Regions from separate parts of the Neobacillus sp. NPDC093182 genome, predicted to be linked through region 1. Evidence: riboswitches for the same ligand, from Rfam matches in the RefSeq annotation. Region 1 holds a riboswitch; each other region holds the start of a gene.
What was found. Region 1 has a riboswitch for S-adenosylmethionine ahead of ACIQAA_RS11915 (methionine biosynthesis PLP-dependent protein). Riboswitches for the same ligand answer to the same signal wherever they lie in the genome.
Positions count from the first base shown of each region.

Region 2: another riboswitch for S-adenosylmethionine. It lies ahead of ACIQAA_RS07855 (methionine ABC transporter ATP-binding protein); the one in region 1 lies ahead of ACIQAA_RS11915 (methionine biosynthesis PLP-dependent protein).
Region 3: another riboswitch for S-adenosylmethionine. It lies ahead of mtnW (2,3-diketo-5-methylthiopentyl-1-phosphate enolase); the one in region 1 lies ahead of ACIQAA_RS11915 (methionine biosynthesis PLP-dependent protein).
Region 4: another riboswitch for S-adenosylmethionine. It lies ahead of ACIQAA_RS05770 (sugar ABC transporter substrate-binding protein); the one in region 1 lies ahead of ACIQAA_RS11915 (methionine biosynthesis PLP-dependent protein).

Region 1 is NZ_JBIVOI010000005.1:231,639-239,533, reverse strand. It holds gene ACIQAA_RS11925 (amylo-alpha-1,6-glucosidase) at 1-1,271, opposite strand, end outside; gene ACIQAA_RS11920 (alpha-mannosidase) at 1,353-3,794, opposite strand; SAM riboswitch class I at 4,292-4,411, shown strand; gene ACIQAA_RS11915 (methionine biosynthesis PLP-dependent protein) at 4,493-5,608, shown strand; gene metC (cystathionine beta-lyase) at 5,608-6,786, shown strand; gene ACIQAA_RS11905 (bifunctional homocysteine S-methyltransferase/methylenetetrahydrofolate reductase) at 6,798-7,895, shown strand, end outside.
Region 2 is NZ_JBIVOI010000003.1:80,283-88,177, forward strand. It holds gene ACIQAA_RS07830 (ABC transporter permease subunit) at 1-984, shown strand, start outside; gene ACIQAA_RS07835 (hypothetical protein) at 1,136-1,690, opposite strand; gene ACIQAA_RS07840 (hypothetical protein) at 1,903-2,148, shown strand; gene ACIQAA_RS07845 (CBO0543 family protein) at 2,206-2,664, opposite strand; gene ACIQAA_RS07850 (hypothetical protein) at 2,906-3,100, shown strand; SAM riboswitch class I at 3,332-3,431, shown strand; SAM riboswitch class I at 3,506-3,612, shown strand; gene ACIQAA_RS07855 (methionine ABC transporter ATP-binding protein) at 3,720-4,751, shown strand; gene ACIQAA_RS07860 (methionine ABC transporter permease) at 4,741-5,391, shown strand; gene ACIQAA_RS07865 (MetQ/NlpA family ABC transporter substrate-binding protein) at 5,410-6,240, shown strand; partial or broken gene ACIQAA_RS07870 (amidohydrolase) at 6,390-6,557, shown strand; gene ACIQAA_RS07875 (LacI family DNA-binding transcriptional regulator) at 6,611-7,612, opposite strand; gene ACIQAA_RS07880 (DMT family transporter) at 7,653-7,895, opposite strand, start outside.
Region 3 is NZ_JBIVOI010000018.1:72,465-80,359, reverse strand. It holds gene ACIQAA_RS26525 (ZIP family metal transporter) at 1-214, shown strand, start outside; gene ACIQAA_RS26520 (aspartyl-phosphate phosphatase Spo0E family protein) at 229-465, opposite strand; gene ACIQAA_RS26515 (1,2-dihydroxy-3-keto-5-methylthiopentene dioxygenase) at 732-1,265, opposite strand; gene ACIQAA_RS26510 (methylthioribulose 1-phosphate dehydratase) at 1,292-1,921, opposite strand; gene ACIQAA_RS26505 (2-hydroxy-3-keto-5-methylthiopentenyl-1-phosphate phosphatase) at 1,915-2,586, opposite strand; gene mtnW (2,3-diketo-5-methylthiopentyl-1-phosphate enolase) at 2,587-3,789, opposite strand; SAM riboswitch class I at 3,864-3,972, opposite strand; gene ACIQAA_RS26495 (pyridoxal phosphate-dependent aminotransferase) at 4,051-5,229, opposite strand; gene ACIQAA_RS26490 (carbon-nitrogen family hydrolase) at 5,346-6,128, shown strand; gene ACIQAA_RS26485 (PAS domain-containing sensor histidine kinase) at 6,166-7,221, opposite strand; gene ACIQAA_RS26480 (thiamine pyrophosphate-dependent enzyme) at 7,810-7,895, opposite strand, start outside.
Region 4 is NZ_JBIVOI010000002.1:233,693-241,587, reverse strand. It holds gene recQ (DNA helicase RecQ) at 1-6, shown strand, start outside; gene ACIQAA_RS05780 (formate/nitrite transporter family protein) at 100-888, opposite strand; gene yfkAB (radical SAM/CxCxxxxC motif protein YfkAB) at 1,081-2,199, shown strand; SAM riboswitch class I at 2,408-2,515, shown strand; gene ACIQAA_RS05770 (sugar ABC transporter substrate-binding protein) at 2,640-3,749, shown strand; gene ACIQAA_RS05765 (threonine/serine exporter family protein) at 3,862-4,623, shown strand; gene ACIQAA_RS05760 (threonine/serine exporter family protein) at 4,637-5,077, shown strand; gene ACIQAA_RS05755 (ion channel) at 5,565-6,593, shown strand; gene ACIQAA_RS05750 (DUF350 domain-containing protein) at 6,622-7,011, opposite strand; gene ACIQAA_RS05745 (glutathionylspermidine synthase family protein) at 7,271-7,895, opposite strand, start outside.

The DNA of each region.
Region 1 (7,895 bases):
TTTTGATTTTTTACCGCATTCTCCGCAAACAAATACATCGCAGCTGACCACGATTGGCCTGCAAATCCCATCGGACGCCCTGATTGACCATGAAACCATTCATTAAATTCCCATTCTGCTTTCTTACCTGTTTTATTCATGTTTGCCAGTTTTCCTAATTGATACTCCGCCTCCTCAAATCTTTTCGCTTGAATGAGCGCAGCGACATAGAAACCGCCAATGAAAGGCCATGAGCCACCATTATGATAATGATGCGGCAAATTAAGATTGCGAACTCGATAATAGTCGCGCCAATCTTTTTCACCTTCGCGAATAGCAGGATATAAGGCTTGTACCGGAAACGGTTCATTAATCCCACAACCCTGGATATAATCGAGGATTTTATTAGCTTTTTCTTCATCCGCGACCCCAAAAACGATTGCTAATAGATTGCCAAGCGTATCAAACCGGTCTGCATAATCACGAAATCCCATATATGGAAGATAAAATGGTCTTTCCACAAGTTCTGTTTCCACCCGCTTAATGGGATAAAGCCATTCTTTTCGCTCCTTTTTAACCCAGTCCATTTTTTCCTGATTTTCTGGTGTAATCCACAATAGAATATTAATCTTCTTTTTAACATCTCTTGCATTTTCATAAAAATAACTGGAAGGCAGGTTTAATGCGTCTGCCATATGGCCCATACACTTCCATGCTGCAGCATATAAAACATTATCGAAAAGGACATTGTATCGGTTTGCAAATAAATCCGCCCAGTCCATCGCTTCGTGGACTTCTAGTAAGCCACATTCATTTGAATCTTGGTAGCGTAACCAAAGCAATGCTTTTTCTAAATTCCCCCACCATTTTTGTAAAAATTCCTTGTCATTCGTTTCCATATAGTATGAGTAATGGCCAATAATATACCAAAGGTTACCATCCACACAGCCTGCATGAATCGAATCCTCAACAGCTTGTCCTTTGACACTCTCATCATCGAGCTTCCCGCCATGGGCGATTAACGCAGGATCTGCTACATTTGGAAAACCAACATTATGAGGGATTTTCCCTAATTCACTTTGAAATCGTCCCAAAGTTTCCAATGAACTGCGATGAATGCTTGGACCCATATCATCCTGACATACAAGAAGACCTAGTCCACAAATCATACTATCCCTTGCCCAAACCTGTTGATAGGCTGTACTTGAGCCGAGCAGTCCGAGCTCCCCGCCATTTTTCAGTAGTATTTTTTCAGCTTTTTCTCTGCCTAATTCTACTATATTTTCTACCATATCAGTCTCTCCCAACTGGACTTTAGTTACATATTTCATTTCCTTGCTTTTAAATCTATTAATCTAACAGAGATTCGTTCTTCATACAGTCACCAAGGATTTCTCAACATCTTCGATTAAGTTCGTTTCCTTGATTGGCTCCTCGGGATTTTTCGGGATGGATAACGTTTTAATTTCAGATGGTCCAAATTGCAGTTCAATCTTCCTACCCCAATTCTTCAAATCCACGTTGACTACTGTTTCTTGGTTATGGGCTTCATAAAGACGAATAATCAAATCATCATGATTTTCAGCCTTTTTTAAAGCAGAAAGAATAATATTGGGCTGGTCAATCTCAATAAATGAATCTTCTTGAGCTAAAGAACCTTTATGATAGGTTTCCACAATGATCTGCGGCTTTTGATTCAGTTCTAATGCATGCTTAACCGTTTCGGCTTCTTGCCAGCTATTTTCATGTGGCAGCAATTGATAGGTAAAAGTTTGAATCCCTTGATCAATAATCGGATAATCCTCGTCCGGATCTGGTACGAATGGAGCATGATGGGCATAAATCGGGCTTCTTAGAACCGTTAAATTGATACTATTTCCACTTACATCGACACCATATTTGCCGTCATTAAGAAGACTTAAACCATATATATCTTTCCTTTGTTTGCTAATCGTGCCTGTTACATCAATCCAATTTTGCATTGGCTTTTCATCTCCGTTTGCCTCGCGCGAAGCATGCCCAAATGGAATCTCAGAAGTTGCATGCCGTTGATTAAAGCTTACTGGAAACTTGAGTTTTAACGTTTGGTAACTTTCTTGCCAATTTACTTTCACTTTCACTTCAATCTTATTTAACTGTTTGTACATGATAAAATCCTGGACAATCGTGGATGATTGAAACTTAGACGTAACCCGAATAACCCCTTTTACTGGACCTTCTTCCAGCTTTTTAATCCGGATTGGCTTGAAGACTCCGGCGATTTCATCAAAGCGAAGTTTCCCATGTCCCCATGAATCGGAAGAATCATTCATGACATAAGGGATAGCCGCATTACTCTTGAACACTTCGATTTCCTTCTCTTTGTCGAATAAACTGCTGATTCCACCAGTTTCTTTATCAATTACTAGCTTGAAGCGGTCGTTTTCCATTTCGTGATCGGTTACTTTTACAGATTCAAACTCTTTTGTCGGCTTAACCGCACGAAGTTTATACGTGCTATATCCTAATGGTGGAAGTTCAGCCACAAAGGCAACTCTTTTTCGATTCGGTACTTTCGCAACAGAATCAATGATTTGGTAAGGCACTTCATTTCCATTAATATCTTCAATAATAAATTCTTGTGGCAATAAATAATTCACAAAAAGCCCATACTCAATTTCAACATTTACCTTTACCGGCCATGAATGAGGATTAAAGATGACCATTGGCTTCATGTCTTTTTCTTCTTCGATATCAATATTCCAACTTAACGATTGGAGGGCGTAATTCATATTTCGTGTTGCAATACTGATCGACTCGCCAAATAAATCTCTAGCATCATCATATGCTTCTGAAATGCTTGTCCCCGCTAAAATATCGTGGAACTGGTTAAATAAGATTCCCTTCCAAGCCTGATTCATGTCTTCTGGATACGGTTGATCTGTCGTCCAGTTGGCAACCGAGGAGAACTTCTCAGCCATTAAAGTGAGATTTTCAGAATATCGATTTAGCTTTTTTACTTCGGAATGAACAGAATAACAACCAATCGCATGATGGTGCAGATCGTCATGGACAACCGGAAGAGTATCCTTAAAACTCTCTACATGGTCAAAAAATTCATTCGGTGAACTAAACATAAGATTGGTATCTTCCATCGATTGGTTTAATTTTTCAATAATCTCGATATTTTCCTTTGTCGGCCCGCCGCCATGATTACCAACACCATAGAAGCACATTAGATGATTGAAAGAATGCTTAAGTTCATTTTTACAATGCATGATGTGATTTTCTAGATGGTCAAAGGTGCAATATTCAAAGGGAATGCGAAACGCTTTTACCCGAGAACCATCTTTGGATTCCCATAAAAACAACCTGCCCGGCAGCCCTTTTTCCTCTGGACCAGGTCTCATAAATACATAAGAATCCATGCCGGATTTCTTTAAAATTTGTGGCAGCATTCCATTATGACCAAAGCTGTCAACATTGTAACCAACAGTGGCGGTGACCCCAAACTTTTCTTTAAAATAGTTCTGGCCGATCAGCCCTTGTCGGACAAATGATTCACCACTTGGAATATTACAATCCGGCTGAATCCACCAGCCGCCACAAATAATCCATCTGCCTTCTTGAATTCTTTGATTGATTTCTTGAAACATTTTTGAATCGTTTTTTTCTATCCATTCATAATACGCAGCAGAACTTGAAGTAAAAATAAAATTCTCATATTCTGTTAGACGATCGAGTGCTGAACGAAATGTCGCCTTCACTTCTTGAAAACCTTCCTGCCAGCGCCAAAGCCATACGGGGTCGAGATGTGCATTTCCGATCATAAACATGTTTTTCACAGGTATTTTCCTCCAATTCTAATTTCCATCTTCTCAATGGTAAAATATAAATAATCACTCCTCTTAATTAGAATGCAAAAAAGATCGTTGCCAAACGAGTTTGAAACCGCCTTCACAAACAAAAAAAAAATAGACTTACCTTATTTTTTTGATTCATTATAACATTCTACTTTAACTTTGTGTATCCATTAAACTAAGTTTATGATAAAAGATATATCTTCCTTGGTGCGGCTGCATTCGTCGTTAAGTACTTAAAAGACGGAGAGATTATTTTTAAAAGGTTAGGTAAGGCAAGAATATCAATTAATATTTTATTATTACTGCTCTAAAAACTCAGCATCACACTGATGTTACAAATGTCTTGCTAGCAACCATCGATTCGTAAAAATAATTTAAAAGTTTTCTTGTATAAATAGATTTCCTTTAAATATTAATTGACACTTCTGCTTTAGTGTAGTAAATTTTATAAAAAGTCTAAATATTATACTTTCTTATCAAGAGAGGCTGAGGGAATGGCCCTATGAAGTCTCAGCAACCTTCAATGACATTTTTTATCATTGAAAAGGTGCTAAGTCCATCAAGTTATTAGGTAACTTGTGAGATAAGAAGAATGACCTATGCGAATGTGCATCCAAAAGTCTTCTTCTTATAGAAGACTTTTTTTGTTTATATAAAGGAGGATACGGATCATGGTTTATAAGATTGATACAAAGTTAGCTCAAATTGGTAATAGAAGTGATACGGTGACAGGCACCGTCAATCCTCCTGTTTATTTTTCAACAGCTTACCGTCACGAGGGAATCGGGCAATCAACGGGATTTGATTACTCACGGACAGGTAATCCTACCCGTCAGCTCCTTGAAAAGGCGATTGCCGATCTTGAAGGCGCAGATCAGGGGTTCGCTTGCAGTTCGGGGATGGCAGCGATTTTTACAATCCTTTCTCTTTTCGAGTCTGGGGACGAATGGATTGTTAGTGAGGACTTGTACGGAGGAACGTATCGTTTACTAGAAAAGGGATTTAAAAAATGGGGCTTGAAGACTCAATATGTTAATACGTGTAGTCCTGAAGAGATTGAAAGAAGGATTACCCCTCAAACCAAGGCGATTTTTCTTGAGACTCCGACCAATCCGCTTATGCAGCAGTCAGATATAGCAGCTGTGTCAAAAATTGCGAAAAGGCACGGAATTATTCTGATTGTTGATAATACGTTCTATACACCGCTTCTTCAACAGCCAATCCTGCTGGGTGCGGATATTGTCATTCATAGTGCGACGAAATACTTAGGCGGCCATAATGATGTCCTAGCTGGTCTGGTCGTTGCCAAAGGTAAAGAAATTTGTGAGGCATTGGCTTTTCATCATAATGGAGCCGGTGGAGTCCTAAGTCCTTTTGATTCCTGGTTAGTAATGCGTGGAATGAAAACTTTATCACTAAGAATGCAAAGACATGAAAGCAATGCGAAGGCCATTGTTGAATACCTTTCTAACCATGACGGTATAACAGATGTCCTGTATCCAGGAAATGGAGGAATGGTTTCCTTCCGCTTACAAGATGAAGCTTGGGTGAATCCATTCCTTCAAAGTCTTTCTCTCATTTCATTTGCTGAAAGCCTTGGCGGAACAGAAAGCTTTATTACTTATCCAGCGACACAAACCCACGCTGACATTCCAGAAGAAATTCGAATTCAGTCAGGTGTATGTAACAGACTATTAAGATTCTCTGTAGGACTTGAAGACCCAACAGACATTATTGAAGACCTTGAACAGGCATTAGCGAAATTAAAAGAAGGAGTGATTGGATAATGAGTTCAGAAAATTATAGTTTTGAAACCAAGCTCCTTCATAATCAGCATAAAGTAGATCCAAACACTGGAGCAGTTAGTGTACCGATCCAACATGCATCAACCTTCCATCAATTTGATATAGAAAGTTACGGAAAATACGATTACGCTAGAAGTGGAAACCCCACAAGAGAAGCGCTCGAAGATGTAATTGCGGAATTAGAAGGCGGGACAAGGGGTTTTGCTTTTTCGTCGGGAATGGCTGCTATTTCAACAGCTTTCCTACTTCTTTCATCTGGTGACCATATCGTTATTACCGAAGATGTATATGGCGGTACCTATCGCATGGTCACTCAGGTACTGACTCGGTTCGGGATTGAACATACATTTGTAGATATGACAGACCTAAATCAAGTAAAAGAGGCAATTAAGCCTAACACGAAAGCATTCTATGTAGAAACACCTTCAAATCCACTATTAAAGGTTACAGATATTGAAGCTATTTGCGTTTTGGCTAAAGAGATCAACGCCATTACGTATGTAGATAACACTTTTTTAACTCCTGAGTACCAGAGACCTTTAGAGCTCGGAGCAGATGTTGTTCTCCATAGTGCTACTAAGTTTTTATCAGGACATAGCGATGTCGTTGCCGGTCTAGCTGTTGTAAAGGATGAAGAATTAGGTAAGAGATTGTATTCTTTACAAAATTCCTTTGGTGCTGTACTTGGGCCGCAGGATGCATGGCTAGTGCTTAGGGGGATAAAAACCCTGCATGTCAGACTCGAGCAGTCACAAAAATCAGCTATTAAAATAGCAGAATTTTTAGAGGCTCATCCGTTAATTGAAAAGGTTTATTATCCAGGGCTGAAAAATCATCCACAGCACGAGCTTCAAAAAAGTCAGGCGGCTGGACCAGGTGCAGTTTTGTCGTTTGAATTCAAGGATGAACAAGCTCTTCAAGTCTTTCTGTCCAATGTTAAAATACCTGTTTTTGCCGTTAGTCTTGGTGCAGTTGAATCGATACTCTCCTACCCTGCGAAAATGTCTCATGCAGCTATGCCGCAAGAGGAAAGAGAAATACGAGGAATTAAAAACAGCCTCATCCGTTTATCCGTTGGCTTAGAGAACCCAGACGATCTGATTAAAGACTTCTCTCAGGCGCTACAACAGGTGAAAGAAAAACTATTGGTCTCGCAGTAAGGAGAATGATCATGACCTTTTTAGATAAATTAAAAAGACAAATTTTAATAGGTGATGGTGCCATGGGCACCCTTCTTTATTCATTCGGCAAAGATAGCTGCTTGGAAGAGTTGAACCTTTCTCATCCGGAAAAAATTCAAGAGATTCATAAAGCATATATTACAGCAGGTGCGGATGTCATTCAAACCAACACCTATGCTGCGAATTATCTAAAATTGCAGCGATACGGTCTCGAGGACTCCGTTAAAGCGATCAATAGTGCCGCCGTCCAGAATGCAAAATTAGCAGCACAAGAAAATGCTTATGTGCTGGGAACAATCGGCGGTAACCGCGGGATTAAGCCTAGTACTTTATCAATAGAAGAATTAAAGCGCAGTTTCCGTGAACAGCTGTACTGTTTATTACTAGAAGGTGTTGACGGCATTTTATTAGAAACCTTTTATGATTTTGAGGAACTAGAAACGGTCCTTACGATTGCTCGAAAGGAAACTAAGCTGCCGATCATTGCCCAAGTCTCTCTTCATGAGCCAGGTATTTTACAAGACCAGACACCGATTAATGACGCCTTTGCCACTCTTGAAAACCTCGGTGCTGATGTAATTGGCTTGAATTGCCGGCTTGGACCCCATCATATGTTAAAAACACTAGAGCAGATTGAACTGCCTAAACACGCTTACCTTTCGGCCTACCCAAATGCGAGTCTGCCGGCTTATACAGACGGTAAATTCCATTATGAGGGGGATGCTGATTATTTTAAAAAATCTGCCCAAAGCTTCCGTCAGGAGGGAGTTCATTTACTTGGCGGCTGCTGTGGAACAACTCCAGCCCATATCCAGGCATTTGCAGCAGAACTAAAAAACAGCGTGCCTGTCACCGAAAAAGTAGTTAAATTAGCATCAAAGAAAATCGTCATTGAACACAGTGCAGCTAAAAGGGATCTCCAGCCTCTTGAGCAAATCGTGAAGGAACGTCCGTCGGTTATCGTAGAATTAGATACTCCGAGAAAGCTTGATACAAGCAAATTTTTTGAAGGTGCAAGGGCGTTGAAGGAAGCAGGCATCGATGCGATTACGATGGCAGATAACTCGTTAGCTCAGGTAAGGATTTCC
Region 2 (7,895 bases), on a different contig from region 1:
GCGATGCCGCATGCGCCAACAAAGCCCTTTTTCTTTGGCTCAGACAAATTAGGGTTTAGCCTATTTGATCAATTAGTAATAGGCGCAAAGTATACGTTGATCTTTGCTTTGTTAATCGCCTTATTGCGTGTCATTGGCGGGCTTTTGTTTGGGGTATTTTATGCTTTTTACTTAGGACCCCGCACCCAGCAATGGCTTGCAAATTTAATAGACTCCATTCACTTCCTGCCTTTAAGCTTGGTTACCTATATCTTGCTCGCACCTATCTTAATGCCGGCGTTTACCGGTTTTGGCTATGAATTTACTTACACCTTTACTGAACGTATATTACTAGAAATGTTTATTTTAACCATCCTGGTTGTTCCATTAACAACGGTTTTATTAGGAAAAGAGATAAGGCGAGTTCTTGACTATGAATTTATTGCCAGTGCGCGAGTTTTAGGGGGCAGCAGATTTCATCTCTTCTGGCGGCACATTTTCCCGCATATTGGTCCTCGTTTAACGATTTTATTGGGTACTCAATTTATTCAAGTCTTATTAATCTTTATTCATTTAGGGATATTTAAATTTTTCTTTGGCGGTACAAAACTTAGCTACGATCCGATGGGGGCAGATCCGCCAATGTCAATGACTAATGAATGGTCAGGATTAATTGGTGAATTAGGAAGAACGACCATCGCTTCAGGACGCTACTGGTATTTGTGGATTCTAGCTGCATTCATGCTGGCGATTTTTGCGATGCAGCTGATTATTCAAGGTGTGAAAGAAGTTCAGCAAATAAAAGTCGGAGTGTTATATAAACTTCCAAAAGCTAAGAAGATAAAGGCTAACAACACAAATGAAGTTCTTTCCTATCAAATGACAAAGGATAGTTTTAAGGTGATTGGAAATGAGGTAATTGGTACTCTTGAACCTGATGTAAGTAAAAAGATAGACAGAAAAATAAAACCTAAGTTTAAACGAGGGTTTGAACGCGGAATGTAAGACTAAAAAGCTGAAGTGCCTTGGGGCACAAAGGATAACCCCGTACACACTTAGTACTGTACGGGGTTTATTTTTGCAAGAATGGCATTGTACGTCTCAATGGCAAAATCCTTGTAAGGCAAAAATGGGATGTTCTCGAAATTCTTCACTGCTAATTCGGCGGATTGAAGCGCATTTTCCTTTCGCCAAGCTCACAATAGCATAGAGCTTTGTATGAATATCGAACATAAAAAAGTGACAAATCAAACGGATGGTGAGTAGTGGCCGGCGTCTCAACTTTTTTAAATTCATGAATCGCTTCGGTAAATTCTCCAAGACCATATAAAGCTTTTCCTTTTTCCATTCTATAAAGTGACTCTACCACTTCTTCTTCTTGCGGATCCGCTAAGTAATGATCAATGATTTCGATTGCCTTGGCGTACTCTTTGTTCTCAGCAATGAGAGCCATGGCAATGAGCAGATCATGAACGAGGATAGATAAAATATCCTCGGCAAAATCACCGTACTGTTTTAACTTGCGTAAATAAAGCTCTCTCTTTTCTTTGTCACTGAACATCATGGCCTGGCCGGCACCGATTCTGTATAAATCATCCGCACGATAAAAGATTCGGTGCTTTTTTGAAAAAATTAAAGCATTTTCCATTACATGAGTGGCCGCAGCAAAATTACCGACCGCAAAATGAAGAATCGCTTCAGTATAGTCCAAGTCGACCTGTGTCATAGGGTCAATATAGACATGATTGGATTCAATTTCTTAACGTTCTCTCATGGGGATGATCATGGGAGGTGCCACCTTACCTTTACTTTTCTCCATGTCTTATAATGTAATGTTTGGCTACTACATCATGCTTGAACTTGGTTTAGGCGCATGTTTTGTATTCGTCAACACACCAACCCAAGTGATGATGCAAAAACAAATTGCTGACGAATTTAAGGGGCGTGTTTTTTCTCTCGTCGAAACTAGTTGCCATGGCTTTATCTCCATTAGGAATGGTGCTGTATGGTTTTCTGTACGACGTCTTCCCTGCTGAATGGGGTCTGCTGCTGTCATCTGGATTATTCCTGGGTGTAGTCCTTGCTCTCTTAAGACCAACCGTCATACGAAGGGTTCATCCGGAGCTTGCAGCGGAAAAAACATTGAAGGAAAGAGCGGAAGCATTTTGATGAGGTTTAAATGTTCGTTACAGATGAGGTTGGGCTCAGTTGATTCCAACCTCATCTTTATTTACCTATTTTTATCATTCTCCTAACCATCCTTAAATGAGCAACCAAGATGAGAAAAACGAAGGGATAGAGGCAGATAGAATACCAGAGCTTCCAGCCTGTATAGTTGAAAAAATGAGTCCTTTCAACAATAAATTCGATAATGGAGGATCCTGCTGTCCATGCAAGGATATAAAAGAGTTTCTGTTGATTTGTCCCTTTAAAGGGATAATAGTTTAAGAACAAAATACTGACCGGAATAAAATAAAGGAATTCAGCAACAAACCCCAGCCATTGAAATCCTTCACCAAAGTATCCGTACAAATGGTATTTAAAGACGAGAACCAAATCTACATTAATACCAAAAACCAACGCAAAAAGACTCGTTGTATACAATTCAATTTTACTCAATCTCTTTGGAACTAGGAATGCAATGATAACAAGAATAAAAAAGAATATAAATACCAGCTTCCACATAGATGGATTGTCTCCTTCAAAAGCAACTAATTAAAAGTTATACTTTCCAAATCCTTACATATATAGTCACATATTAATCACCACCTAAATAACGTGTCAAAAGAACTACTCCTTCCGTCTACAGGAAAGGATTAAATTTCCAAAAGAATGGTTATTTGGAACTAATTTATTATTCTGGTAAATAAATAACTCCCTTTATGAATACTAATGAATTAACCCCCAAGAAAGGAGTGAGTATGCAATGAGTGTATTAGACCGCAGTCCTTTTTTATACTTCTTATGTATCCTTGCTGGTTTTGCCTTATTAAGAGTACCGCTAACTGGATTTTTTGCACCGCTTAGTCCGTTAGTTCTCCTAATTGGTGTCTTAACTGTCCTTTTATTCTCACTTGTGTTAATCATCCAAGGGGTACTTAGTTTGGTGAAAAGAAGATAGTCGTTAAAAGATCAAGGAAGAGAGCGAAAATACTCGCTCTCTTTTCTCTTTTTTTGTTTTACCGGAGGCCTGCGGTAATTTTTTTTTTTTTTTTGGAAATGCCTATCTGTAAGCATTGAAAGCGATTTAAGTCTAAACGATTAATCATTATTTTAAAAAGGGGATTTGACTTTTGACTATTCCTACAGTAGATTAATTAACAAGTTCAAAAAATGAATAAAGTAAAAATACTTCTTATCAAGAGAGGTTGAGGGACTGGCCCTATGACACCTCGGCAGCGGAATCTATGATTCTGTGCCAAATCCAGCAAGTGCGACTTGATAGATAAGAAGAGGCCCAATGATTTTTTTCAATTTGCCCTCTTCTTTTTCAAGAAGAGGTTTTTTATTTTTAATTGAATAATATTTCTTATCCAGAGAGGTTGAGGGACTGGCCCTATGACACCTCGGCAGCGGAATCTATTCGGAGACTGTGCCAAATCCAGCAAGCGCAAAATGCTTGGGAGATAAGAAGAGCTTACTGCTTTGCTTTGCATCGGCATGCCCTCTTCTTGTTTCCAAGAAGAGGGTTTTTTATTTTACCAAAAACGGGACACTTCCCAAAAAAGGAGTTACATACCATGATCGAATTTCAGAAACTTAAAAAGGTTTATGAAAGTGGCGGACAGCAGGTTGCTGCATTGAATGGAATTGATTTGAAGATTAATAAGGGAGAGATTTTCGGAGTGATCGGGTTTAGCGGTGCCGGTAAAAGTTCACTTATCCGCTGTGTAAACTTACTAGAGCGTCCAACCTCTGGAAAGGTAATCGTCGATGGTCATGACCTCACATCTATGTCTGTCAGAGAAGTCCGTGAGATTAAGAAAAATATTGGAATGGTTTTTCAGCACTTTAATCTATTAAACTCAAAAACAGTGTTTTCCAACGTGGCAATGCCCCTGACACTTGCCAAAGTTCCCAAGGATGCGATTAAAAAGCGCGTTCAGGAATTACTAGAATTTGTCGGGTTAGCAGACAAAGCGGACTATTATCCTGACCAGCTTTCAGGCGGACAAAAGCAGCGAATTGGCATTGCAAGAGCCTTGGCAACACAGCCATCCATTCTACTTTGCGATGAGGCCACATCTGCACTCGATCCACAGACAACCAGCTCCATTTTACAGCTGTTGAAAAAAATCAATAAGGAATACAACATAACCATTCTAATCATTACCCATGAAATGGCGGTCATCAGAGAAATATGCGACCGAGTGGCGGTGATTGAAGCGGGTAAAATTATCGAAGAAGGCACGGTGTTTAACGTCTTTTCATCTCCTAAAACGGAGACGGCAAAGAACTTTGTAAGCTCCGTCATGAACGACCATATCCCTGATTCTATAAAAGATATCATTCAAAAACATGACGGAATGCAAAAGGTTTTCCGAATCAATTTTGTAGGCAGCTCAGCCGGGCAGCCTCTGCTCTCCGAACTTGCCAAGCAGTTTGATATTCATATTAATGTATTGTTCGGAACCATTACTGAGCTTCAAGGCACACCGTTTGGAAACTTAATTGTTGAGTTCCAAGGCTCTGACAAAGAAGTCATCCGTGCATTAACCTATATTAACCAGAAGAAAATCAGCATAAAGGAAGTGACAGCACATGCTAGTTAACTCAGAGCAAATTATTTCTGCTTTAATTGAAACGGTCCAAATGGTCGCTTTCTCACTCTTGTTCTCAACCATCCTTGGACTGCCGCTGGGAATCTTGCTCGTCGTAACACGGAAAGGCCATCTGCTTCAGAATCTGCCGTTTTTTAATGTATTGAATGGAATTATTAATATTTTTCGATCCGTTCCGTTCATTATTTTATTGGTTGCCATGATCCCCGTGACAAGGTTGATTGTTGGAACTTCAATTGGAACAGCAGCAGCAGTTGTTCCTCTCGTGTTCTATGCAGGACCCTATATTGCTAGATTGATAGAGAATTCCTTACTAGAGGTTGATCCTGGTGTCATTGAAGCAGCAGAGGCAATGGGCGCAACCCCATGGCAAATTATTAGTAAATTTCTAATTCCAGAAGCACTCAGCTCACTAGTTCTTGCCCTTACCATTGCGACCATCGGTCTTGTTGGGGCGTCGGCAATGGCTGGCGCAGTCGGCGGCGGTGGAATTGGGGATTTGGCCATTACATATGGCTACCAGCGTTTTGATACTGTCACGATGATGATTACAGTGGGAATTCTGATTGTGATCGTACAAGGTCTACAGTCATTTGGAAATATAGCAGCAAAAAAAATCAGACGAAGATAACCTAGGAGGAAAACGACTATGAAAAAACTTTTACTATCCATCATTATTATTACATTAGCGATTATTGGCGCTGGCTGCGCTGAAAAAACATCAGAGGTTAAAGAATCAACTACCGTTAAGCTTGGTGTTAGCGGAACCGATACACGTATTTGGGATTTTGTAGCGAAAAAAGCAGAAAAAGAGGGAATCAATATCGAAATCGTTTCATTCTCCGATTACGTTGCTCCCAACACAGCTCTTGCAGAAGGAGAAATAGATGTTAATGCATTCCAAACCGTTGCCTATTTTGATGTATTTATTAAAGAACACAAATTAGACCTAGTGCCAATCGCGACTACCGTCCTTGCCCCAATGGGAATATACTCTGAAAAATACAAAGATGTCAAAGACATTCCGGATGGTGCAAAAATTGCCGTTCCGAACGATGCATCCAATCAAGGCCGTGCATTATTACTTCTTCAAGAAGCTGGACTCATTGAATTACCAGAAGATTTCGACCCAAATGGTAATCTTACGCAAATTAAAAATAACCCTAAAAACATTGAATTTGTCGCAGTTGTACCAGCGCAAACACCAAGAGCATTGCCAGACGTTGCCGCTTCTGTGATCAATAACGGGATTGCTGGTGATGCAGGTCTTAGCCCATTAGAAGATGCGATTTTCCATGAAAGTGAAACTGCTACCCCTTACCTTAATATTATTGCTGTCCAAGCAAAAGACAAAGACAACAAAACATATAAGAGATTAGCAGAACTTTACCAATCTGAAGATACAGCAAAATTTATTGAAAAAGAGTACAAGGGCAACATGATCCCAACATTCGTGCCACTTAGCAACATTGGATGGTAAAAAGAAAGCGGAAGCGCCTTGATAAGGGAAAAATGCAGTTCAATTTTTCCTGGGGCGACAGGCATAAGACGAGCCGGCGAGAAGGTTGTTCTTTAACCTTCTTGACGGATTGGCTTAGACCTGAGAACCCCTAGGCGCTGGAGCTGGACCATACGGTACCATTTAGAGAAGCAGCAGCCTCCCCTAAAGGAGACCAAGCTCTGATCACTGGTGCTAAAGCTCTTGCACTAACCGCTTTAAAACTGATTACAGACGCTGATACATTATCTCAAATCAAAGCAGAATTCAAAGAAAGAAAAGCGGCAGAATCAAAATAATAAGACGCCAGTGACATAAGTTTGTCGCTGGGCGCTTGTGTTTATATTTTATTTCATTTTATCTTTTGAGGACTTGCAGCGCTTTCTCTTACAATTAATTTTGTATTAATCGTTATTTTTTTACTAACTTCCCTTTTCGAGGACAGTCTTTCTATCAGTAAATCAACAGCCGTTTCACCCATAATTTCGGTATAGAGTTTAACCGTTGTTAAAGGTGGAACCATATATTTCGCTGTGGCTACATCGTTAAAACCAACAATGCTTAATTCATCGGGAATTTTAACCCCTAGTTCATATGCCGCTTTATAGCACCCGACTGCAATCGTATCATTCGCCACAAATACGGCTGTTGGTTTAGGTTCAGATGTTAGCATTTCTCTTAAATTGGAATATCCGTCCTTTGGATCATATCCACCGATTCTAACTAATTCCTCTTTGAAAATATTTTTTTCCTTTAAATAATTTTCAAAAACATCCTGCCTTAAATCTTTAAATCGATTCCCATACATATCGGTTTCTACTCCGCCGATAAAGCCAATATTCTCATGACCAAGTTCAGTTAAATAGTTAAGAGCATTTCTGGTCGCAGAGTTGAAATCGATCACAACGGAATCAAAATAATATTCGTCTGGATTGGAATCAACAAAGACACAAGGTTTATTAAAACCTTTAATTTTTTCAATATCCTTGCTTTTGAAGGTTCCTAGGCATAAGATTCCATCAATTTTATTGAGATTCGCCTCATTGCCTTCCTTGTCAATTCTGAAAAAATCAATGCTTCTACTTTTTAACTTTTTTTCCAAAGCAACCCTTATCGACAAGTAATAAGTATCTACTAATTCTTCCTCGAGTGAGAAGGAATCGTATAACCCTATTTTCCATTTGCTCTTTTGCTTCTTCTTCGGAACCACCACATAGGCTAATTCCTCAGCTGCTTCAAAAACCCTTTTTCTCGTTTCTGGAGAGACATTTAATGTTTCATCATAATTTAACACTCTTGAAACAGTAGTGATTGAAACATTAGCTAAATTGGCTATATCTTTTATTGTGGCCATTATTTCTCCCTACCTGCTTGTTTTTTTATCTCGCTACGATTCAATTACGTATTTCCTTTAATCTATTCTTTTTTAAAAAAGGTAATTTGGTCTCTGAAATGATGATGGCACATAGAATAAGGATCGCACCAAGCACCATTTTTATCGTCATTGCTTCATCCAATATGGCAACGGAAAAAACCATTCCCCAAAAAGATTCTGTTGAAAGAATAATTGCAGCCTTTGTTTCTGTTATCATTTTTTGAGCAACAGTTTGCAATAGATAAGCAATCGTTGTTGAGAA
Region 3 (7,895 bases), on a different contig from region 1:
AATTGAAATTGTCACCTCTTTTATTGGGTTCTATTTAACCTCATTTGTACAAGGGCTTGTCCCCTATGGTCTTTCTTTTGCGGCTGGAGCGATGTTGTTTATTATTTATAAAGAGTTAATCCCAGAAAGCCACGGAGATGGCAATGAGCGAGTTTCAACTTATGCATTTATTGCTGGTCTCTTAGTAATGGTTTTTTTAATAGACATTTTTTAAAGCGCATGCAAATCTTATACAAATGCTTTTGGCCATATCATAACCATTTGATTAAATGCAAATTTCACTTCTTCGTTTGGCCGTGAAAATTGCTGGGCTGCTCTCTGATACTCATTTATTAGGACATCTAATTCTTGGCTGTATTTTATCGTTTCTTCACTTGTGAATCCTTTTTTATTTGCACAATTTATCATCATTGCACGTTTATCTTTTATTGCGTCAAGTATCTCAGAAGGGTTATAACTATCCATGTACAATTTCTCCACCTACTCCTTACTCTTTTACAGTAAAATACTAAAAAATTGATTACTTGATGAATTATGACAAGAATTTAGTCAAAAGTAAATACTTTCGCAAAAGTAGACAAAACAAGCATTTTATTGCATTTTTCGACAAAATTCACATGTTTTTTTTTGCTTTTGCGACAATTTTCACGCTATTTTTGGTAATGTTTTAGTAAAATTTTTTACTAAAAAACACAAAAAAAACTGGCTGTTAAGCAGCCAGTTTTTATAAATTATTGATGAATTTCTTCTTTCTCATAAATTGGCACCCAGCCCTCTGTAGTAACGAAAATACGAATAGCAACTACTTTTCGATCTTCTTCAAGTGTAAAATAATGTCTTGTGTTTTCTGGAACTGAAATTAAATCTCCTGGATTAAGATGAACTTCGAAAAATTCGCCGTCTTTTCCTTGGATTACAAACACTCCATGACCGCTTACGATAAAACGAACTTCATCATCCGTATGGTGATGCTCGTTTTTAAAGTTTGTTAGCAAGGTATCTAGATTTGGAGTATTATCAGATAAAGAAATGATATCCTGCGCTTTGTATCCTCTTCTAGCAGAAATGTCTGAGATTTCTGTTGAAAAAACATTTAGAATTTCATTCTTTTCTTCATCAGTTAAAAGATACTTTTCAACAAGTGTATCAGGAAGTTTTGTAATATCCCAATTTTCATAGATTACCTCTTGTGATGCTAGGAAGCTTGCTACTTCTTCTTGGATTTGAATTTTGTCTTCTTTATTTGGAAATGTAATATATGCCATTATCAAATCTTCCTCTCCACATTTATTTATACAACTTTAAACAATTGGTATGGCTTATGTTCTAGTAATCGTAATTGATATTTAAATAAAAACTCAGAGGCCTCGAGGATTTTTTTTGCCTCAAATGCATTTCTGCCCCATACAGTGATTCCGTGATTACGGATTAATACAGCACCCGAATCTTCTTTAATATGCTCTGAAAATGCATGTGCGAGGGTAGGAATATGAGCATAGTTTTTGATAATTGGAATCGTCAGCACTGCGTCCTCTTCCCACTTGTTGAAAGCCTTAATCAGCTCCTGCCCCTTAAACGTTACCTCACCCTGGTTGCCATAAACCTCTGAAATCACGTTATTATCTATGGTGTGAACATGGAGACTGCAGCCTGCATTGGTTTTTCGATAGATTTCGACGTGAAGCAATGTTTCTGCTGAAGGCTTTAAGTGAGTTTCTTCTACTGCATGCCCAAATTCGTCTACTAACAAAAAGTCCTCTTCTGTACGTTTGCGTTTATCCTTACCACTCGCCGTCACCAGAAATTGCAGAGGATTATCACTTACCTTAATAGCAAGGTTGCCGCTTGTTCCCATAAACCAATCGCGCTCAGCTAGTTCATCCTTTATATCTGCTAACTCCTGCCATTTTTCCTCTAACATGATGTCCTCTTCACCTCAATCTGATTTTTAATTTCATCTATACAGTCAAAAAAAGTAATAAAACCTTTATGGTTTAAACCCCATTCAGCACATTTTTCCTCTAACAAATCTCTTGCCAGTACAAAATCAGCTTGTTTCGCTGCCTCAAGATCGGTTACGGAGTCACCGATTACGATTGTAAAGATATCTTCATCTTGGTTTAACTTTCGTATAATACTAGGTTTGCAGCATCCGCATTCATTTTCACATAAAGAATCACAGGTATATGGCCAAAGTATTCTTATGTTTTCTCCTGAAAAATCGCTGTGGTTACAATAAATCCCTTCAAACGGGCCGTATTTTTCAAGAATCGGATAAACAAAGAAATCTATCCCGCCGCTGACAATATAAAAAGGAATATTTTCTGTTCTAGCAAACTGGACAAATTCAGAAAACCCTTTGCGTATCTTGGCGTTTTCAATTGCAAATTTTGTAATTTCATCTTTTTGGCTGCTAGGTAATTCCCAAAATAATTTGCCTACACCCTCACTAATAGAGATCTTTTGTGATAAAATCTGATCTTTAATTTGCTCCCAATTAGGTGGTGCAAATTTTTTCATGATTGCAATGATGTTATCACTCTCGGTAATCGTCCCATCAAAATCACAGTAGATGACAGGCTTCATTTATTCTGACACCTCTGCATTTCCCCATAACTGTAATGCACTCTTTAGCTCCGGATATTGCTCTCTTCCTTCTGCTAAGGTCTTCCCTTGAAGATTCACTTCAATTGCTTGTCGGAATGCAAGTCCGCCGCCGCGCGCACCATTTGGATGCCCATGAACGCCGCCTCCAGCGTTAATGACAGATTCAATTCCGAAATCCCGAATCAACAGCGGCACTAACCCAGGATGTATGCCTGCCGATGGGACAGGAAACGACCGCTTTATAGTATCTGTTTTAACTAATTCCTCTGCGATTGAAATGGCAGAGGATTTCTCTAATGCCACTGTTCCATATGGTGATGGAAATAATGACAAATCAGCACCTGCAAGTCTAAGAAGCTTACCTAATAACAAGGAATGCGAGAGACCATAATGGGATGATGATGTTAAAGCCCCGCTTACAGCAGGATGAGCCATTAATGGTAAGGAAATTTGATCATCCTCACGCAGCTCTTGTAAAACGTCTAATCCATAAGCAAAAACATTAAAAAGTAACAAGTCTGCACCAAGCTCTTTTGCTTTCCTAGCTTTGTCCTTCAACTGCGATGTTCTGCCTGTTAGATTTACCGCATACAAGGTACGATGTCCGGTATGTTCAAATGCTTCCTGTAACACTTTTTTGCCTTCTGTTATTCTTTTTTCAAATGGAGTCAGCTCATTTTCAAAAAGAATTTCGTCATCCTTTACGAAATCAACACCGCCAAGAGCCTGTTGCTTTAACTGCTCTGTTAGAAAATTTATATCCTTCCCCAAAACTCCTTTAAAGATGCTCATTAATAGCGGACGGTTAAAAACCCCGAGCTTTTCTCTTAATCCTTCAATACCAAATCTAGGTCCAGGGAATTTGCTTTTTAATTCATCCTCAAACTGTAAATCAATTAATTTTATTTTTCCATCTAATGAAAGTTTTCCAAAAACGGTGGTCAGAATGGCAGGAATATCATTAGAAAAATTGATGGTTGGATATGCAATACGGATAGTCGACTGATCCTCTTGTAAACCTTCAGTCGAAACTACCCTGCCTTTGTGCTTGCGTAATTGACTCTGTTCTAGTTCAGGTAAGTTCGTCCATGAACCGACAGTCAAACCTAAAGCAATTTCCTCAGCTTTTTTTTCAAGATTTTTTTCACCGTGAACTAGGTATGTAGCTATTAATTCAGTCAATTTCACTCTTCCTTTCTAGAGAAACATAAAAAACCTCTTCCAAAAAGAAGAGGTTAGCATCGCAAACTAACATCTTCTCATCTTTCAGCTTGTGCTGCAAGATTTAGCACCGTGCCTAACATAAGTGTTAAGTCGGTTGCCGGGCTTCATAGGGCTTTTCCCTCCGCCTGCTCTTGATAAGAAAACGATCGTATTAGTTACTATTATCATGTTGATAAACTATATTTTGCATTATCCCAAGAATTATATTTTTTGTCAATGCTATTTTTTAAATATTTCTAACTTACTAATTCTTCTAACCGCTTCTCCTAAACGTTCCTCACTTGTGAGCAAACCAACCCGGACATAGCCTTCACCTAATTCACCAAATGCAATCCCAGGAGCAACGGCAATATGTGCCTGCTTCAGAAGGATATCAGCAAATTCAGTAGAAGTAAGCCCTTCAGGTACCTTTAGCCAAGCAAAAAAGGATCCCTTTGGCGCTGTCACATTCCAGCCAAGAGAACGAAGTCCCTCTATCAAAACATTTCTCCTGCGCTCATAGAGATTATTCAATTCTCGAACACAATCCTGCGGACCGGTTAATGCTTCCGCAGCTGCTTCCTGAATACCGCCAAATATGCTGCAATATAGATGGTCTTGTAAAAGCTCAATGGCTGAAATAACACTGCTATTGCCTACTGCGAATCCAACACGCCACCCTGCCATGTTGTAGGTTTTCGAAAGAGTATAGATTTCAATGCCAACTTCTTTTGCTCCATCAATCTGTAAAAAACTGACTGGCTTATCTCCATCAAAGCCTATTGCCCCATAGGCAAAATCGTGAACCACACAAATATCATTAAGGCTTGCAAGTTTAACCGTCTCCTCAAAAAATTCCTTTGTGGCTGCAGCCCCTGTTGGATTGTTCGGATAATTAAGGAACATTAATTTTGCTCTTTCAATCGCCTCAGAAGGTAACTCATTAAAGTCTGGCAGAAAATTATTACTTTCCCGTAATGGCATCGTTACCATTTCTGCCTTTGCTAGCGCTACCCCAGATAAGTAATCAGGATAACCTGGATCAGGAACAAGCATTGTATCACCTGGATTTAATAGGCATTGTGGAATTTCCACTAATCCTGCCTTACCTCCAAACAAAATGGCTACTTCCTTATCCGGATCAATGGTTACATCATATTCTCTTTTGTAAAAATCTGCAGCCGCCTGCTTTAAATAACCATGTCCCTGAAATGGAGAATACCTATGGTTTGCAGGATTTGCGGCTGCTTCCTGCATTTTTTTTACGATATGGTTGGGGGTAGCCTGATCGGGATTACCCTGTCCTAAATTAATTACATCATAGCCTGCTTCAATGTATTTCCCTACCTTTTTTACTAAAGAAGCAAAAAACTGTTTCGGAAGATTGTTTAAAATTTCCGATGTTGGAAATTGTTTCATCATATCACCTGCTTTAATTTATACATTTTGTTGTTGAATTCTAGTCACAAATGATATAACTTTTAAGACAGCTTGTAAAGAAAAAATTCCGAAATTTCAAAATGAGGTGAAGTTGGGTGAAATTTAAAATAACTTGTTTGCAAATGGATATTGCCTTTGGAGATCCAAATAAAAACTATCAACACGCAGAAAAACTTATCGGAAATGCAATGAAAGAAAATCCTGATATTATTGTGTTACCGGAGTTATGGACAACAGGGTATGATTTGACACGCCTTGACACCATTGCAGACAGGAATGCAGAAAAAACGATTGATTTTTTAACGAAAGCTGCAAAAAAATATCAAGTTCACTTTGTCGGAGGTTCGGTGGCAAATCGAGGAGGTCAAGGAGTTAAAAATACCCTCCTAATCGTCAATAATGAAGGAAAGCTTGTCCAATCATATAGTAAACTGCATCTTTTTAAATTGATGGATGAGCATCTTTACCTCGAGGCAGGTCAAGAGAAAGGGTTATTTGAATTGGATAATCGGTCTTTCGGCGGAGTCATTTGCTATGATATTCGTTTCCCAGAATGGATTCGTGCACATACCGCAAAAGGAGCTGAAGCATTATTTGTTGTTGCAGAATGGCCAGCTCCCCGTTTATCGCACTGGAGATCATTGTTAATTGCAAGAGCCATTGAAAATCAATGTTTCGTCATTGCCTGCAACCGCTCCGGATCTGATCCAAATAATGAATTCGCTGGTCATTCCATGATTATTGACCCATGGGGAGAAGTAATCGCTGAAGCTGGAGCAAATGAGGAAATATTGTCTGTAGTAATTGAGTTGGACCTCGTAAAGGATATTCGAAAACAAATCCCCATTTTTGAAGATAGAAGACCAGATTTATACTAGCCAAAAAAACCACTTCCAATTATCGGCAGTGGTTTTCCTAATTTTCATGTTTTAATGGTATCCTAATCTTAAATAAAGTTCCTATTCCTTCTTCACTTTCAACTTCAATACTCCCTTTATGTTCCTCGATAATTCGATAACTGACCATCAATCCAAGCCCAGTACCTTTTTCTTTAGTAGTATAAAACGGTTTTCCAAGTTTTTTTATTTTATCCTTAGGAATCCCCGTTCCTTCATCACGAATTGAAATCTGGATAAATTGGTCCTTAATGGACTTTATCGCAATGGTAATTGCTCCACCGCCCGGCATGACTTCAATTGCGTTTTTTATAAGATTAATAAAGACTTTTTTTAATTGGTTGGGTTCACAATAGACGGATGGCAATTGTTCTTCATAATGAGTATGGAATTGAACATTGTACAGCACAGCTTGAGCACTTAATAAATCTACTATTTCCCTCATTATTTGACAAATGTCTTTCTCTTGAAATCGAATTTCCTGAGGTTTTGCCAGGATTAAGAACTCATTAATAATAGAATCAATTCTTGCTAACTCAGAGGTAATGACATCATAATACATAGCGTGTTGAGACTTAATTGTTGGCTCAAGTAATTGAATAAACCCTTTCAAAGCGGTCATTGGATTTCTTATTTCATGGGCAATTCCTGCTGCAAGCTCGCCAATAACGTTTAGCCGGTCTGATTTCCTCAACTGTTCCTGCATCTCAGTTTTTTCTGTCACATCTATAATAACAGTGAGATTCAATCCATCGATAATTCCTCGCTTTGTGGAATAGTCAAAATGTTTAACAATCCCGTCATTTCCTTCGATCACCATCGATGAACATTGTCTGCCATTATTCGTTACCTGCTCAATATGATTAATGATTTCCTGTCTTTTTTCATTTAAATGACTAAATAAATCAAGTACGGATCGTCCTACCAGTTTTTCTTTTGTAAGTCCAAATATTCTCATTGCAGAGCAATTGGTATCGACAATTTGATACATGTTATTCCATAAAATCAGTCCGTCCATGGAATCTTCAAATATTCTTCGGAATTTTTGTTCGCTTTTACGCAATTCCATTTCCATTAAAACACCAGCCTTATGAAACCCAATATAAGGTAATATTATTTATCCTATATTCTACATTATAATATAAAATCCTTTTTACTTGACAAAAAAATATTAACAGGAAAATTTAATGAAAAAAGGTAAAGCGTTATTTTCCGCTTTACCTTTTTTTTGGCTGTGTTTAATATGGCCTGTTGATTTCCACTCCACTAAGGAAAGCTTCTTCGAATAATCACCGCAGTGACAGGCCGTCTTTGCCTGTCACGAGGCACTTCGCTTTCCGCGGGCGTGCCGGGGAGCCTGTCTAGCTACAGCGCCTAGCCCCTCGAGTCGCTTCGGTCCTACCGATGAAGTCAAAGAGCGACTTCAACGCCAGGCCCTCCAGCGCTTGTCGGGGCTGGACAAGGCGCTTCCGCTTTTCCTTCTCCTCGGCGCTGAAGCGCCTGTGGGGTCTCCCCAGCCCCGTACTCCCACAGGACATTGATTTTACATCCTCGAATCCGCCCACGCACGAAGAAAATGCGATAGCATTTTCGAGGAGTCTTCGTGCCTTCCGTTCCAATCAACAGGGTGCAAATCAACAAATATCTTTAACACAGCCTAATTTTAAAGGAATGGATTGTCGTGCTTTGCTTTAAGACGCTGCCATCTTTTTTCTACTTCTGCCTCAAATTCTTCTAAAATAGATTTGT
Region 4 (7,895 bases), on a different contig from region 1:
AAATAGTTATATAAATTGTCGTCTGCCGTGTTAATTTGTTGATATTTCCCGGGAATTTGTCGATAAAGAAACAGCCGTATGAAAATCATACGGCTGTTATTATTCCTTATACTCATCCAAAAAAGGTTTATTCACAAAATGATACATCCAGGCCATTAATATACCTCCGCCAATCAAGTTACCAATTGTAACGGGAACTAGGTTATGGACAACGCCGTCCCAGGAGATGGTGCCTGGATGATTTAACACTAACGCAATGGCAAATGTACACATATTGGCAATGCTGTGCTCATAGCCGGAAATGAAAAAACAGAACACAAAAAGCATCATCGAAAACATTTTTGGTCCGTCGCCTTTTAGACCCATTGGGATAAAGAAAGCTAGACAAACGAGCCAATTACATAGAATTGCTCGAAAGAACAATTCCATTGTGGGAACTTGCATTTTCTTTTCCACAACACTCAATAAAAAGCCGTTAACCGATGATTCTTCATAAAGACCTGTTGTAAAAATTAAAAGTGCGAAAACTGCTGCCCCTAAAATATTTCCAATGTAGCTGCTAACCCAGAGCTGGGTAACTACTAACCAGGCCATTTTGCCTCTTAGTGCTGCATAGGTGTAATAAAAGGTATTACCAGTAAACAAATCTCCTCCGCCGTAGGCAATTAATATAATCGCAGACCCAAAGGTGAGGGCAGCCATCGGGTAGGCAAAAGGGGAATGTTCCAAATAAAAGTAGTTACCAGTCTTAAAAGCAACAATTACACCAAAACCGATAAACATACTTGCAAGCATAGCTCTTAAAATATACCGTAACAGGCTTTGTCTAAAGACTTTTACCTTCTTTAAAGCCAGCTTTTCGACTTCACTTAAGAGTGGCATTTCCATATGTACATCACCATCCACTGTTTAAAAAATACTATCTCTTTAGCTTTAATAAAGGAACAGTAAATTATGCATGAATAGAATAATAGATTAAATAATAACATAAGTTTTTCTGAAAGACTTTAAATTACCATAATATCCATATTTCAGCTATAATGAAGTGGTTTTTCTAATACTGATTTTAAGGAGTTTACTATGTCCGATTTGAAAAAAATAACCCCTGAAAATGATCCGTGGGAAGCTTATAATGATATAAAGCAATACGGAAAACCTCAGCTTACCAATATTGAATTCACGACTACAACCTTATGTAATATGCGCTGTGAGCATTGTGCAGTAGGGTACACCCTTCAAACAAAAGACCCCGAAGCACTTCCGGTGGATTTGCTTTTGCATAGGTTAAATGAAATTCCAACCCTCCGGTCGCTTAGTATCACAGGCGGCGAGCCGATGCTTTCCCTGTCTTCTATAAAAAATTACGTGGTGCCAATATTAAAGTATGCTCATGAAAACGGTGTTCGGACGCAAATTAATTCGAATTTAACACTCGATTTAGCACGCTATGAATTAATTATTCCTTATTTAGATGTTTTACATATCTCGCATAATTGGGGAACGGCAGATGATTTTGTTGAGGGTGGATTTGCTAGGATGGCAAACAAGCCTGATTACAAGCAGCGTGAAAAGTATTTTACTAGAATGATAGAAAACAGCAGGGAATTAGTGAAGGCTGGTGTAATGGTATCCGCGGAAACAATGCTTAACAAACGAACATTACCTCATCTGGAGAAAATACATCGCCAAATTGTCGATGAGATGCTCTGTCAGCGGCATGAGATTCACCCTATGTATCCAAGTGATTTTGCAAGTAATCTGGAAACGTTATCCCTGATTGAAATTAGGGAAGCTATTCATCATTTATTAGACGTTCGTGATGAAAATGTATGGATGCTTTTTGGAACGCTTCCTTTTTATGCATGTAGCCATAAAACAGAGGATTTAGAACTGTTAACTAGACTTTTTCAAAGTAGAAATGTAACGGTAAGAAATGATCCTGATGGCCGTTCGCGACTAAATGTTAACATTTTTAATGGAGATATAATCGTAACGGATTTTGGTGATACCCCGCCATTAGGGAATGTTCAAAATACCAAGCTGACGGATGCGTATGAAAACTGGCAATCCTCTGCGATTGCTAAGGAATTGAGTTGTCATTGTCCTGCTGTGTCATGTCTTGGTCCTAATATTTTAGTTAAAAATAGTTATTATCAGGATTTGGATTTTTCCAATCTCCAAAATAATATCAGCAAATAAAAAAAGCAGGAGCTCCCTGCTTTTTTCTATAATAATACCGAATTTTCAAATTAAAGAAAGTAAAACACCTATCTTTTGGCAAGTGGAAAGGATAATGTGATGACTACCAATAAGTTTTTCAATTAAAAATATTTAGATAATACTATTGACAAATTGTTAATAGGAGATTAAATTTAGTTTAATACTTTAAACAAGTAAATAATACGTTCTCTTATCAAGAGTGGCAGAGGGACTGGCCCGATGACGCCCAGCAACCGTTCCGGAAGGAATTGGTGCTAAATCCTGCAAAACAAGGAATTGTTTTGAGAGATAAGAGAGGAGTAGTCCTTATTTTGTGATGAAACCTCTCTTTTCTGGAGAGGTTTTTTGTTTTTTCAAAGACCCTCCTAGGAGCAACGTTGGTAGGAACGCACGTAAAACAAAAAAGGGGAGCTTTTAACATGAAAAAGAATTTTTTTAAGAGCACATTTGTATCTGCGATTGCAGCAACACTATTGCTTACAGGCTGTGCTTCTGGAGGAGAAACAAAGCAAGCAACTGGAAATACAACAATTGAGGGAGTTCCGGAGCGTTTTGCAAAAGGGGAACAGCCAAAAATTAAGGTAATTCGAAAAATCGGCGGGGACGATCATACTGCCCAATTCCTAGCTGGTGCCAAGCAAGAGGGTGAAGCGCTAGGGTTCAAAGTAGATGTGTTTACGGCGAATGGAGATACAGCAAAATTTCATGACGCAATTAACCAAGCTTTAAACCAAGACTATGATGGATTTATTATTTCCCATGGTGACGATGATGCGACTATCAATGATGTCAAAAAAATCGTCGATGCTGGAAAAAGCATTGTTGCATTTGACTCCAATGCGAACCTGACAAAAGTGGATGGAGTTACGCTTACTTCACAGGATGATGAAGCGTTGGCCACGCTGGCATTAGAGCAATTAGTGAAAGAAACAAATGGTGAAGCCAATATCGCTTATTTATGGGTGGATGGATTCCCGCCAATGGTTCGCAGGAATAAAGTTTACCAGGATGTTTTAGAAAAGAACCCAGGAATCAAGGAAGTGGAGCGTTTTGGTGTTGCTTCTGCTGACACAAGCGTACAAACACAGAATGCAGTTGCGGCTATGTTGAACAAATATCCAAAAGGTGAACTGGATGCGATTTTTGCCACATGGGATGCTTTTGCGATTGGTGCTGCACGTGCACTTAAGGAAGCTGGAAGAGAAGAAGTTAAGCTTTATGGTATCGATGTTTCGAATGCGGATTTACAAGAAATTCAAAGAAAAGGCAGTGCTTGGAAGTATACTGCTGCAGTGGATCCAAAGGTCATTGGTGCGGTTAATATGAGACTATTAGCAAAGAAACTAGCAGGTGAAGAAACGCCGCAGACATTTGATCTTGAAGCGTCATTAATCTCACAAGAAGACCTTCAAAAGTCAACAGAACCGGTTAATATGGTGAACCTTGCTGATATTATTCCAGGCTGGGGTCAATCAACTGCCTTTGAAGAAGAATGGATGAAGAAGTTAAAAGAACATTATAAAAAATAACATAAAATAGACGCCTGCCTATACGGTTGGCGTCTATTTTATTGATAAAAATAAAGTTTTTGATTAAACTTAGGAAATCATAAAAAGAAAGAGTAATTGTGGTGAAGGTTAGATGGAAAATGAAAAAACACGTACATATGAAATAATGGAAGTATGTTTGCTTGCCGGAAAAATAATGCTCCAAAGCGGTGGAGAAACCTATCGGGTAGAGGATACGATGATGAGGATCGCTGCTGCTTTTGGAATTGAAAATTCACATAGTTATGTAACTCCAACAGGGATTATTTTTTCAGCTGAAGGTACTGAACCAACCAAAACAAAGTTGATACGAATATCAACAAGGTCTACTGACTTGAAAAAGGTAGCTATGGTAAATAGTATTTCACGAAGGATTACTAGCGGCGAATTAAATCTCGAATCAGCTTTAACACTTCTAAAAGAGCTTGACGCCTTAAATGTTACCTTTCCGTTTATGGTTCAGGTTGCGGCTGCCTCCATTGCCAGCGGCTGTTTTATGATTATGTTTATGGGTGAGTGGATTGATTTTATCCCAGCGATGTTATCTGGAGGAGTAGGATATTTCGGCTTTTTATACATTCACCGCTACATACCAGTGAAGTTTTTCTCGGAATTTTTGGCCTCATTCATTATTGGATTACTATCCTTTTTCCTTGTAAAAATAGGAGCAGGACAGCAGCTGGATAAAATTATTATCGGGTCCGTCATGACGTTAGTACCTGGTCTTTTAGTCACTAATGCGGTAAGAGATTTAATGGCAGGACATTTAGTTTCGGGATTATCTAAAGGTGCGGAAGCATTGTTAACAGCATTTGCTATCGGATCGGGAATAGCAGTAGTGTTATCTTTTTTGTAAATGGAGGCTTAATGTGGATATCATTGGACAATTAATCACAAGCTTTATTGCAACAGCTGCTTTCGGAGTCATTTTTAATGCACCGAAGGAGACGTTAGTAAAATGCGGACTTGTTGGAATGGGTGGATGGATTATTTATTATATAGCGGAAAAGTATACAGGTGATTCTGTTTTAGCCACACTTGGAGCCACTCTTTTTGTAGGGATAGTCAGTCAGGAGTTAGCTAAATTCTATAAAACACCGGTCATTATTTTTAGCGTTGCGGGAATCATTCCATTAGTTCCTGGTGGTCTGGCATATGATACAATGAGGAATTTTGTCGAGGACGATTATTTTCAAGCCATGGCATTAGCTGCAAAAGTAACGTTATTATCAGGCTCAATCGCATTTGGTCTTGTTTTTTCAGAAGTTATCAATCAAGTGGTACGGAAAATTAAGGGAGTGAGGTTATAATTAATAAAATTGGACGAAGGCAGAGGAATCATATCCTCTGCCTTCTTTTGCTTTGATCCTAGATGGACCACTATTGTAACTTGTGAATGGTTGTTTCTGATTGTCAGCCATCGCAAGGTAAGTATTTATATATAATAAATGGTATTAAAAGACCAATTTGCCGCGGTTACTCTTCCACCTGATGGTTTTATACCTAAACGACGTAAGCCCTGCCTCTCTTACGTCCTTACGGCTCCGAAGCCGATCCAGCGTGAATAAGTTTTACTTTTAAAACATAAGCAGAATGCCAGAAAAAATTCTTACATTGCGTTATCTATCTATTACAAGTTACATAAAATCTAAAGCACAATTAATAATATTACACCCTGTTGTGTAATATGTCAATATGAAAATTTGGCATGACCATAATAGTGCCTTTCTTTCAAAAAAAGGAAATAGTGAGCCGTAAGTAGAAATTATAGTGATAGAAAAGGAAGGGAGGGGTAAAATGCTCTTTTTTCGAAAATTATTCCATACAGTCTCGCGCTATCGTTATCGAACAATCATTCTGTTTACCTTGCTTTTTATTATTGTAAATGCAGAAATTATGCGAGTATTAGAACCTAAGACCTTTGAAAGCAGCTTGCATGCAGTGTGGTGGATTCTTACTACGATGACTACGGTAGGCTATGGTGATGTATATCCTACTACAGAAGCAGGAAGAACCTGGGCGATGATTGTCGTCTATACATTAGGTATCGGACTATTTGGTACGGTCATTGGGGTGATTGTAGAAGGTGTCTCACAGTACAAAAGGAGAAAGGAGGAGGGGAAATTGTTTTATAAAGGTGAAAATCATTTTGTCATCATCGGATGGACTGCAAAAAGTAAGAGTACGATTAAAGAACTAATACTATGTGATGAAAAAACGGATATCGTATTGATAGATGAATTAGAAAAGACTCCTTTTGAGCATGAACGGTTTCATTATATTCAAGGAAGTCCGACAGATGCAGAGACATTAAGAAAGGCAAGAATTGAAAATTCCCAAGCGGTTTTACTGTTTGCAGCAGAAGGTATTGCTAATCCTGACTTAGTGGATGGAAAGACTCTTTTAGTGGCTTCATCTATTGAACGTTATGATGACGGAACGGAAAAAAGTATTTATACGATCGCAGAAATCGTAAACGAAAAGCATGTCGATAATTTTAAGCATGTTAAGATTGATGAGTTTATTTTATCAAATGGGTCTGTGTCTAACCTAATGGCGAAGTCTGCCCAAATGAAGGGAGCCAGTCATCTATTTACGCAATTGTTAAGCAGACAGGATGGAGATGGCGGGAGTGATCTTTGGGAAGTCAGCGTAAGTCCTCAGTGGAAAACGTATGGCACGGCATATGAACAACTTAAAGAAAAAGGGGCACAGCTAATAGCTGACAGGAATGATTTGAACATCCTCAAGAAATGGAATGACCCGATCCCAAAGGAAGCTAGATTATTTATCATATGTGATAAAAATACATATCAAAAGCTATGAAAAAACGCATCTAAGAGGATGCGTTTTTTCAATATGTCAAACAACCAGCAATAACAATTCCGATAGATACGGACAATAATAGGAGAAAAAGACCGACTGCCGTGTTATTTTCTTCAATGCTCTGGGATACATTAAAACGGCGGGGGGTCAGCCATTCAGTAAGATAGAAGACAATAATCTGTGCCGCGATTCCAACTGCTCCCCAAATGACCATATCTACTAGCGAGATGGAGTTGGCAAGTGCCGAATATAAAACAATCGCCAGTCCAAGTAGTCTTCCTCCTAGTACATAGCTTGCTGCTTTATTTCCTTTCGCCATTAAGGCGAATTCCTTTACCTTTGTGGTGATTTCCATTAAAAAGAGTCCAACCAGTAACAAAGCTAATGAAACAGCCAAATATATTATGAAATCTAACAATTAAACTCCTCCTTTTTAAAAATAATTAGGACTATCAATTTGAACTTAGATTACTGTCTAGCTCCGGCGCCTAGGGGCTCGGGTCATAAGTGTGTCTAGTTGCGGCTCCTTGGGACTCGAGTCATAAGCCATCCCCCTGAAAAAGGCAAAAAGCGCCTTCTTGTAGGGGTCGTCTTATGCCTTCGTCCCATGGCAGTCGCCTCCACATGTCATACAATCTGTCAAGAAGGTTAAAGAACAACCTTCTCGCCAGCGCGCCTTATGCCTGTCGCCCCTGAACAAGGCACCTCCGCTTTTCGATTCCAACTGGTAAGAAATAAGATTCATTGCCTGTGATTTTTCCGCCAGCACGGATTCCAATACTGCTCGGTTTCCCGGCAATAAGGAACGAACCAAATACCAGAGAAAGTTCCTCGATACCTTTTTCCGTTTCGAGTGCAACAACAGGAAGAGGTACATACGATTGATAAACAGGCAGTTCATGATTGTATGTTTGGAAGGGATTTTGAGCATCAACTTTGCTGTATGTATCCCATATGGTAATGGTATCTCCCTCCCTGCCGAATGAGGGTTTCTGGACATAGGCAGCAGTACCTGAAAATCCATCTGCTTCGAGATAGGTCGGCAGCATATATGTTTTTATCCAATCTTGTTCTTCCTTCGTATAAAATCCATCATTTTCTGCCAAGCCCCATATCAGACACTGAATGGATTTTGGCTGCAGCAGAAATGCTGAAACAGGATTTACTATTGATAATTTTCGGTCCTTCGCAAGTCGTAATAATTCAACTCCTACGAGATCCCCTGAAGTTGGATCTCGATCCTCCAGTAAATGTTCAAGAGGATAGGTCTGCCGATATAAAACATCGATGGGTACACCATTA